Oceanicoccus sp. KOV_DT_Chl: one gene and its partners. The protein of the gene in region 1 interacts with the protein of each later gene in a pairwise test. Links are inferred from orthologs where the notes say so. Each region holds a gene or a part of one and is shown in the gene's direction. Other genes may lie near its edges.

Region 1 (3,107 bases):
GCCCATGGCGAACTCATCCATATTGGTTTTGCCTAGTGAGACGGTGCCTGCCTGATTGAATTTTTCTATGACTGTGGCGTTATAGGGCGGAATAAAGTTATCCAGCATTTTTGAACCGCAGCTGGTTTTTACGCCAGCGGTACAAAAAATATCTTTATGCGCGAGTGGCACGCCGGTAAGCGCCTCAGCCTCGCCGTTAGCGCGCTTGCTATCGGCGGCCTTTGCTTGGGTCAGAGCGAGTTCAGGGGTGACGGTGATAAAACTGTTATAGCTGCCGTCCATTTTCTCAATACGATTAAGAAAGTGCTGGGTTAGCTCGACACTGGAAAATTCTTTGTTGGCTAAACCGTTGCTCAGTTCAGCCAGTGTTTTGTTGTGCATGAAGTTTCCCTTAGGGATATCGGGCGTCTTTGCCTTTGGCGGACGCGGGGTATTGAGTTAAGGGCTGTGTGATTACAGTCGCCCCATTATAAATGACAGAATTCAATCGCTATTCAATAACTTTGGGTACCAGATAAAGGCCGTTTTCTGCTTGGGGGGCAATGGCTTGAAATCCGTCACGTTGGTCGGATTCTGCAACAAGGTCGGCGCGTAAGCGCTGGCTGGCATCCAAGGGGTTAGCCATAGGTTCTACATCGGAGGTGTCTACTGCTTGCATTTGGTCCACCATCGCAAGGATGTCATTGATACGTGCAGCCAGCTCTGGGACATGGTTGTCGTCCACATGGATACGGGCCAGCGTGGCTATTTTTTCTATCTCGGAGTTTTCAACGGACATTGCTACAGGCTCTGTTTATCGTGCGGGTTCTGATTTTGAAATTTATCTGGCTCAAAGGAGGCGATAAGTCATTATAAACGCTAAACTTATCACATTTCTGCCTTGCTCTAAATCCCTGCCGTTGTTAGAGTGGCAAATTTATTGCAGGCTGTGAAAAAGATGGCCAAAAGCTGTCGCCAAAAACCAATAATAGGCGATTTTTCTGTGCTTTCGCCAAATACATGACAGTATTTGAATTTTAGTGCGTGCCGCTGTCAATTTGTGGTTGCGCCCAAGGTGAATTATTTAGATGTTTAAAAGATTAAGAGGTCTGTTTTCCAACGACTTGTCCATTGATTTAGGCACTGCAAATACGCTGATATATGTACGTGAGCAGGGCATCGTGTTGGATGAACCCTCGGTTGTTGCCATTCGTATTCATAATGGCCAAAAAACAATAGAGGCGGTAGGTACCGATGCCAAGCGGATGCTGGGTCGTACTCCTGGCAATATCACTGCCATTCGGCCTCTGAAAGACGGCGTTATTGCAGACTTTCAGGTGACTGAAAAAATGCTGCAGCATTTTATCTCCAAGGTTCACCAAAACAGTTTTATTCGTCCTAGCCCTCGGGTGTTAATTTGTGTGCCCTGCAAATCGACCCAGGTTGAGCGCCGTGCCATTCGTGAATCTGCTCTGAGTGCGGGTGCCCGTGAGGTGCGATTGATTGAAGAACCTATGGCCGCTGCGATTGGTGCCGGTTTGTCGGTGGAAGAAGCCACAGGTTCAATGGTGGTAGACATTGGTGGCGGTACCACCGAGATTGCTATTATTTCACTGAATGGTGTGGTCTATTCAGATTCGGTGCGGGTCGGTGGCGATCGTTTTGATGAGGCGATCGTCTCTCATGTTCGTCGGGCCTATGGCAGCCTCATCGGTGATGCCACCGCAGAGCGAATCAAGAAAGAGATAGGCTGTGCGCATAAAGACAGTGAGCTTCGGGAGATTGATGTTCGTGGTCGCAATTTGGCTGAGGGTGTGCCCAGAAGCTTTACTCTTAATAGTGACGAAATTCTTGAAGCTTTACAGGAGCCGGTAACGGCTATTGTGCAATCGGTTAAGCGCGCGCTGGAGCAAGCTCCTCCGGAATTGGCAGCAGATATTGCCGAAACCGGTATTGTGTTGACTGGTGGTGGCGCCATGTTGCGTGACCTCGATCGTTTAATCTCTGATGAGACGGGTTTGCCGGTGTTGGTAGCGGATGATCCATTGACTTGCGTAGCCCGTGGTGGCGGTAAGGCATTGGAGATTATGGATCGTCATAATATTGATCTGTTATCGACTGAATAAATTGTTCTCTCTAAAGCTGACGGGATAAGTTAACTCTCAATGTGTTGGTAAGAACCGCATATTCAGAGCTAGACCTGAGGGCCGTGTGCCTGATTATTTAAAGTACGGGGTCGACTTATTAAGCCGCTATTCGTAAAAGGTCCTTCCATTGGTACTCGCTTGTTATTGCTGAGTGCTATCGCTTTTGTGCTGATTTTTGCTGGCCAGCGTTATGCCTGGTTTCAGCAAATAGACGCCAAACTCTCCGTGATCGCTACGCCTTTTTATTGGGTGTCTGATATTCCTGCCAAAATTTCCGAATGGGGCGAGCTCAATATTCGCAGCCGCGAAAACCTGGTGGATGATAATGAAAAACTGCGGGCAGAAACCTTGCTGCTGAAAGCGCAAGTGCAAAAGCTAGCTTCGCTGGAAGCAGAAAATGTTCGCTTACGAGAGCTGCTTAATTCCTCAGCATTATTGAATGACAGTGTGTTGGTTGCTGAGATGATGGGCGTATCGCCGAACCCTTTGCATCATGAAATCATTGTTAACAAAGGTGAAACGGCTGGTTTATATATTGGCCAGCCGGTTATCGATGCGCTGGGCTTGATGGGGCAAATTGTCGAAGTCGGCCCGCTACAAAGCCGGGTTTTACTGATTACCGATGCGACTCATGCCATACCAGTGCAGGTGAACCGCAATGGTGTGCGCAGTATTGCCGAGGGTGTGGGATTATTGGATGAGTTGGTGTTGCAGCATGTAGCAGCAACCACGGATATCAAGGTAGGTGATCTTTTAGTGAGCTCAGGGTTAGGTCAGCGTTTTCCGGTGGGCTATCCTGTTGCTACTGTCACTGAAGTGACCATTGATCCGGGGCAGCCTTTTGCCACGGTGAAGGCTACGCCACGCGCTGCTCTGGATCGCAGTCGTCATGTGTTATTAGTATTCAGTAATAAAAATAAACAAGCGGGCAATGAATCCGCTAATCAAGCGGCCTCAGCAACAGCGGCGGGGGGGCAGCGC
Region 2 (3,007 bases), on another replicon or contig:
TTGAGTTTTGCCGATTTAGTACTGAAAATTTTACAGCTGAGTATTGCGGAAGCTAAAAATTAAATGATGCAGCTACGGTTTAACAGCAAGAAAACAAAAGTGCGCGGGGCCAGCAGCAAGCAGTCAAAACCGTCACGCACCTTCAATGGCAGGCAGTTTTTACCTGTGCTGTGGCTGTCGGTAGTGATTGCGTTGTCTGTTGTCGTTGTACAGGTAGTTGCTGGCAAGTTGGATCAACCGGTAAGCCGAGTGGTGATTAATGGCGACTTCGTTAATGTCGAGCGGCAACAATTAGTGGCGGCAGTTGAAGTATTTTTAGGTAGTGGTTTTTTGTTATTGGATTTAGATGGTATTCGTCTGCAGCTTAACCAGCAGCCCTGGGTTTTTGATGTGATGGTAGAGCGGCACTGGCCTGACGAGATAGCGATTACTGTGATAGAACAAAAAGCGATCGCTCATTGGGGGGATCACGCTTATCTAAATCATCGTGGAGAGGTTTTTTCGCCGGATAAGCGGGCTGCCAATGGCAGTGGTTTGCCAGAATTGTTGGGGCCTAAAGACAGTGAGCAGCAAGTGATGAATCACTTTCGGAGTTAAGCAAGGGTTTAGCTTCCCAGCGTTTGGAACTTAAAAAGTTAGCTTTAACGGAAAGCGGTAATTGGTCGCTGGTGCTGACTAATGGGATAGAGGTTGAGCTAGGTGATAGTGAAGTAATGGAAAAAATGCGCAGATTATTGGCAACCTATGCACAGGGTTTATCCGCAGATTTCGCTCAGATTAAAACGATTGATATGCGTTATAGCAATGGTTTTGCAGTGGGCTGGCGCAGTGAGAAATCATAATGATTAAAATTTTAGCAATGACTTTAATAATGGGGAGTGCTGTCTAATGGGCACCGGAACAGACAATAAAATGATTGTCGGTCTAGATATAGGAACGTCTAAAGTCGTAGCCATTGTTGGTTCGATTACGGAAGAGGGCGGCTTGGAAATTGTGGGTATTGGCTCGCACCCTTCACGCGGTTTAAAGAAAGGCGTGGTGGTTAATATTGAATCCACAGTGCAGTCCATTCAGCGTGCTATTGAAGAGGCGGAGTTGATGGCAGGATGCCAAATTCATTCGGTTTATGCCGGTATTGCCGGCAGTCATATCCGCAGTTTAAATTCACACGGTATTGTCGCGATTCGTGATCGGGAAGTGTACGCACTGGATTTGGAGCGAGTGATTGACGCGGCGCAGGCAGTGGCGATTCCGGCTGATCAAAAAATTCTGCATATTCTGCCGCAGGAATATGTCATCGATACTCAGGAAGGTATAAAAGAACCGTTAGGTATGTCGGGTGTGCGTCTGGAGGCCAAGGTTCACTTGGTTACTTGTGCAGTAAATGCGGCTCAAAATATTGAAAAATGTATTCGGCGTTGTGGCCTGGAAGTAGAAGATATTATTTTAGAGCAGCTGGCATCAAGTTATGCCGTGTTAACTGAAGACGAGCGTGAATTAGGTGTTTGCCTGGTAGATATTGGTGGTGGTACTACCGATATTGCAATTTTTACCGAGGGAGCCATTCGTCATACCGGTGTAATTCCAATTGCCGGTGATCAGGTAACTAACGATATTGCGATGGCGCTACGAACACCGACGCAAAACGCCGATGAAATAAAAATTAAATATGCTTGTGCATTAACGCAGTTGGCCGGGGCCGATGAAACGATCAAAGTTCCCAGTGTTGGCGATCGTCCGCCGCGTGATTTGTCGCGTCAAGCTTTAGCCGAAGTAGTTGAGCCGCGTTATGACGAATTATTTACGCTGGTACAAGCCGAGCTGAGACGCAGTGGTTATGAAGACATGATTGCTGCTGGCATCGTGCTAACCGGTGGTACTTCTAAAATGGAAGGAGTCGTTGAATTGGCTGAAGAGATTTTTCATACCCCGGTACGAATAGGTGCGCCACAGAATGTAGAAGGTCTTGCTGATATCGTTCGCAATCCTATTTATTCCACGGGTGTTGGTTTGTTGCAATACGGCTTGAAGCAACAAACGGAAGGTCGTGTAGGTGGTTCGCGGCCACAGGTTTCGTCGGAAAGTATTTTTAGTAAGGCCAAAGAATGGGTCAAAAGTAATTTTTAATACTGTTATTTAAACTTTTAATTGCAAGATCTCTGAAACCGATTCGTCGGCGACAGAAATAAAAAACCAAGGGAGAAAAACCATGTTTGAGCTAGTTGATAACGTACCACAGAGCGCGGTCATAAAGGTTGTAGGTGTGGGAGGCGGTGGCGGTAATGCCGTTAAGCACATGATAGCGAATAACGTAGAAGGTGTAGATTTCATCTGTGCCAATACCGACGCGCAAGCCTTGACCAATATTGATAACACCACCGTATTGCAGTTAGGCGGAAATATTACTAAAGGTTTGGGGGCTGGTGCCAATCCGGAAGTAGGTCGTCAGGCTGCTCTAGAAGACCGGGATCGTATTGCCGAAGCACTGCAAGGTGCTGATATGGTCTTTATCACCGCCGGTATGGGCGGTGGTACTGGCACGGGGGCTGCACCAGTGGTGGCCGAAGTTGCCAGAGATATGGGTATATTAACTGTCGCTGTAGTTACCCGGCCATTTGGTTTCGAAGGTAAAAAGCGATTGCAAATTGCTGAATACGGGATGAAAGAATTGCAGCAGAATGTTGATTCTTTAATCACTATTCCCAATGACCGCTTACTGGATGTGTTAGGAAAAAGTGCCAGCTTGTTAGAGGCATTTAAAACCGCTAACGATGTGTTGCTAGGTGCGGTTCAGGGTATTGCCGATTTGATTATCCGCCCGGGGATGATCAATGTGGATTTTGCAGATGTGCGCACGGTTATGTCTGAAATGGGCATGGCGATGATGGGAACAGGTTGCGCGCGAGGTGAAAATCGAGCTCGCGAAGCTGCTGAAGCCGCTATTCGCAGCCCGTTACTGGATGACATTAACTTGCAGGGCGCGCGCGGTATTTTGGTCAATATTACC
Region 3 (3,132 bases), on another replicon or contig:
TATAAAAGAACCGTTAGGTATGTCGGGTGTGCGTCTGGAGGCCAAGGTTCACTTGGTTACTTGTGCAGTAAATGCGGCTCAAAATATTGAAAAATGTATTCGGCGTTGTGGCCTGGAAGTAGAAGATATTATTTTAGAGCAGCTGGCATCAAGTTATGCCGTGTTAACTGAAGACGAGCGTGAATTAGGTGTTTGCCTGGTAGATATTGGTGGTGGTACTACCGATATTGCAATTTTTACCGAGGGAGCCATTCGTCATACCGGTGTAATTCCAATTGCCGGTGATCAGGTAACTAACGATATTGCGATGGCGCTACGAACACCGACGCAAAACGCCGATGAAATAAAAATTAAATATGCTTGTGCATTAACGCAGTTGGCCGGGGCCGATGAAACGATCAAAGTTCCCAGTGTTGGCGATCGTCCGCCGCGTGATTTGTCGCGTCAAGCTTTAGCCGAAGTAGTTGAGCCGCGTTATGACGAATTATTTACGCTGGTACAAGCCGAGCTGAGACGCAGTGGTTATGAAGACATGATTGCTGCTGGCATCGTGCTAACCGGTGGTACTTCTAAAATGGAAGGAGTCGTTGAATTGGCTGAAGAGATTTTTCATACCCCGGTACGAATAGGTGCGCCACAGAATGTAGAAGGTCTTGCTGATATCGTTCGCAATCCTATTTATTCCACGGGTGTTGGTTTGTTGCAATACGGCTTGAAGCAACAAACGGAAGGTCGTGTAGGTGGTTCGCGGCCACAGGTTTCGTCGGAAAGTATTTTTAGTAAGGCCAAAGAATGGGTCAAAAGTAATTTTTAATACTGTTATTTAAACTTTTAATTGCAAGATCTCTGAAACCGATTCGTCGGCGACAGAAATAAAAAACCAAGGGAGAAAAACCATGTTTGAGCTAGTTGATAACGTACCACAGAGCGCGGTCATAAAGGTTGTAGGTGTGGGAGGCGGTGGCGGTAATGCCGTTAAGCACATGATAGCGAATAACGTAGAAGGTGTAGATTTCATCTGTGCCAATACCGACGCGCAAGCCTTGACCAATATTGATAACACCACCGTATTGCAGTTAGGCGGAAATATTACTAAAGGTTTGGGGGCTGGTGCCAATCCGGAAGTAGGTCGTCAGGCTGCTCTAGAAGACCGGGATCGTATTGCCGAAGCACTGCAAGGTGCTGATATGGTCTTTATCACCGCCGGTATGGGCGGTGGTACTGGCACGGGGGCTGCACCAGTGGTGGCCGAAGTTGCCAGAGATATGGGTATATTAACTGTCGCTGTAGTTACCCGGCCATTTGGTTTCGAAGGTAAAAAGCGATTGCAAATTGCTGAATACGGGATGAAAGAATTGCAGCAGAATGTTGATTCTTTAATCACTATTCCCAATGACCGCTTACTGGATGTGTTAGGAAAAAGTGCCAGCTTGTTAGAGGCATTTAAAACCGCTAACGATGTGTTGCTAGGTGCGGTTCAGGGTATTGCCGATTTGATTATCCGCCCGGGGATGATCAATGTGGATTTTGCAGATGTGCGCACGGTTATGTCTGAAATGGGCATGGCGATGATGGGAACAGGTTGCGCGCGAGGTGAAAATCGAGCTCGCGAAGCTGCTGAAGCCGCTATTCGCAGCCCGTTACTGGATGACATTAACTTGCAGGGCGCGCGCGGTATTTTGGTCAATATTACCGCTGGTTTGGACCTGTCTTTGGGTGAGTTTTCCGAGGTGGGTGACACTATCGAAGAATTTGCTTCAGATAATGCCACCGTTGTGGTGGGAACTGTTATTGACCCAGAGATGTCAGATGAAATACGGGTTACTGTGGTCGCCACTGGTTTGGGTAGCGATCAGCTCAGCGAAGCGCCATTAAAAGTGGTTGAAAATAAACTAGCTGATACAGTTAACCCTGATTACCGAACGTTGGATCGTCCAACTGTCATGCGTAATAACCCTCAGGTAGCGATGGGTCGCGAAGCGGCTGTACCTAAAGAGGACAAGGATATGGAATATTTGGATATTCCTGCCTTTTTACGTAGACAGGCGGATTAAATCGTTTGGTTACGGGTCTCAGGATCTAGCAAAGAATATGGTTTGGCGCAGGGATGCGCTGCTTTAAAAGGGAGTTAATGGGTTTGGTGTTAGGCCAGTTCTCTGGTAGTATTCGCGCCTCACTTCTAAGGCTTCGGTGGTTTTTTGTCCATATTTAGCCAGATGCTGCAGGTTTCAGCGCTTTTTGGGGTAAGTCATCACTCCGCGCATACGATCAGAACCAATGAAGATTTGCCATGATTAAACAACGTACTCTACGCAATGCCATCCGCGCTACCGGTATCGGCCTCCATTCCGGTGAAAAGGTGTACCTCACACTACTTCCAGCTCCTGTCGATTCCGGGATTATTTTCCGTCGCACCGATCTGGATCCGGTGGTCGAAATAGCTGCCAGAGCCGAGAATGTCGGCGACACTATTCTCTCGACTACTTTAATGAAAGATGATGTTCGGGTTTCTACCGTCGAGCATTTACTGTCGGCAATGGCAGGCTTGGGTATTGATAATGCCTATGTAGAATTAAGTGCTGCTGAAGTCCCGATTATGGACGGCAGTGCTGGCCCATTTGTATTCCTTATCCAATCAGCGGGTATTGAAGAACAGCCAAAGGCCAAGCAATTTATTCGTATTAAGCGCCCAGTTACGGTGACTGATGGTGATAAAGTAGCCAGTTTCCTGCCTTTTGATGGCTTTAAAGTGTCTTTTACCATTGATTTTGATCATCCAGTATTTCGTGATCGTACCGGTAAGGCTGCGCTTGATTTTTCCAGTACCTCCTTTGTAAAGGAAGTTAGCCGGGCACGTACCTTTGGTTTTATGCATGAAATTGAATACCTACGCTCCAAGGGCTTGGCTCAGGGCGGCAGTGTTGATAACGCGATAGTGGTAGATGAGTACCGTATCCTCAATGAAGATGGCTTGCGCTATGAAGATGAGTTCGTTAAGCACAAGGTGCTGGATGCCATCGGTGACTTGTACTTGTTGGGCAATAGCTTGATTGGTGAATTTAAAGCTCATAAGTCTGGTCATGCCCTTAATAACGCTTCTTTGCGGGCCTTGATTGCGCAAACTGATGCCTG

What was found.
Region 2: the proteins of UNITIG_RS06330 (region 1) and ftsA interact in binary tests that used the Escherichia coli proteins (3 or more experiments, as listed by UniProt). The link is inferred for Oceanicoccus sp. KOV_DT_Chl from one-to-one orthologs.
Region 3: the proteins of UNITIG_RS06330 (region 1) and ftsZ interact in binary tests that used the Escherichia coli proteins (3 or more experiments, as listed by UniProt). The link is inferred for Oceanicoccus sp. KOV_DT_Chl from one-to-one orthologs.

The regions. Positions count from the first base shown.
Region 1 is NZ_FQLF01000002.1:573,013-576,119, reverse strand. What follows is about bases 137-3,086. They hold UNITIG_RS06330 (rod shape-determining protein), read left to right. Parts: upstream 137-1,067; coding sequence 1,068-2,105; downstream 2,106-3,086. Other genes in these bases: mreC (rod shape-determining protein MreC), read left to right, coding at 2,223-3,086; gatC (Asp-tRNA(Asn)/Glu-tRNA(Gln) amidotransferase subunit GatC), read right to left, coding at 491-778; gatA (Asp-tRNA(Asn)/Glu-tRNA(Gln) amidotransferase subunit GatA), read right to left, coding at 137-381. Also shown: more of gatA, read right to left, coding at 1-136; more of mreC, read left to right, coding at 3,087-3,107. UniProt on the Escherichia coli protein: Forms membrane-associated dynamic filaments that are essential for cell shape determination. Acts by regulating cell wall synthesis and cell elongation, and thus cell shape.
Region 2 is NZ_FQLF01000005.1:642,894-645,900, reverse strand. Bases 158-3,007 are described here. They hold ftsA (cell division protein FtsA), read left to right. Parts: upstream 158-888; coding sequence 889-2,127; downstream 2,128-3,007. Other genes in these bases: ftsZ (cell division protein FtsZ), read left to right, coding at 2,210-3,007; UNITIG_RS20345 (cell division protein FtsQ/DivIB), read left to right, coding at 621-842; UNITIG_RS20350 (cell division protein FtsQ/DivIB), read left to right, coding at 158-597. Outside these bases: UNITIG_RS20355 (D-alanine--D-alanine ligase), read left to right, coding at 1-63; more of UNITIG_RS20350, read left to right, coding at 64-157. UniProt on the Escherichia coli protein: Essential cell division protein that assists in the assembly of the Z ring. May serve as the principal membrane anchor for the Z ring.
Region 3 is NZ_FQLF01000005.1:641,456-644,587, reverse strand. What follows is about bases 1-2,975. They hold ftsZ (cell division protein FtsZ), read left to right. Parts: upstream 1-896; coding sequence 897-2,054; downstream 2,055-2,975. Other genes in these bases: lpxC (UDP-3-O-acyl-N-acetylglucosamine deacetylase), read left to right, coding at 2,291-2,975; ftsA (cell division protein FtsA), read left to right, coding at 1-814. In the rest of the region: more of lpxC, read left to right, coding at 2,976-3,132. UniProt on the Escherichia coli protein: Essential cell division protein that forms a contractile ring structure (Z ring) at the future cell division site. The regulation of the ring assembly controls the timing and the location of cell division.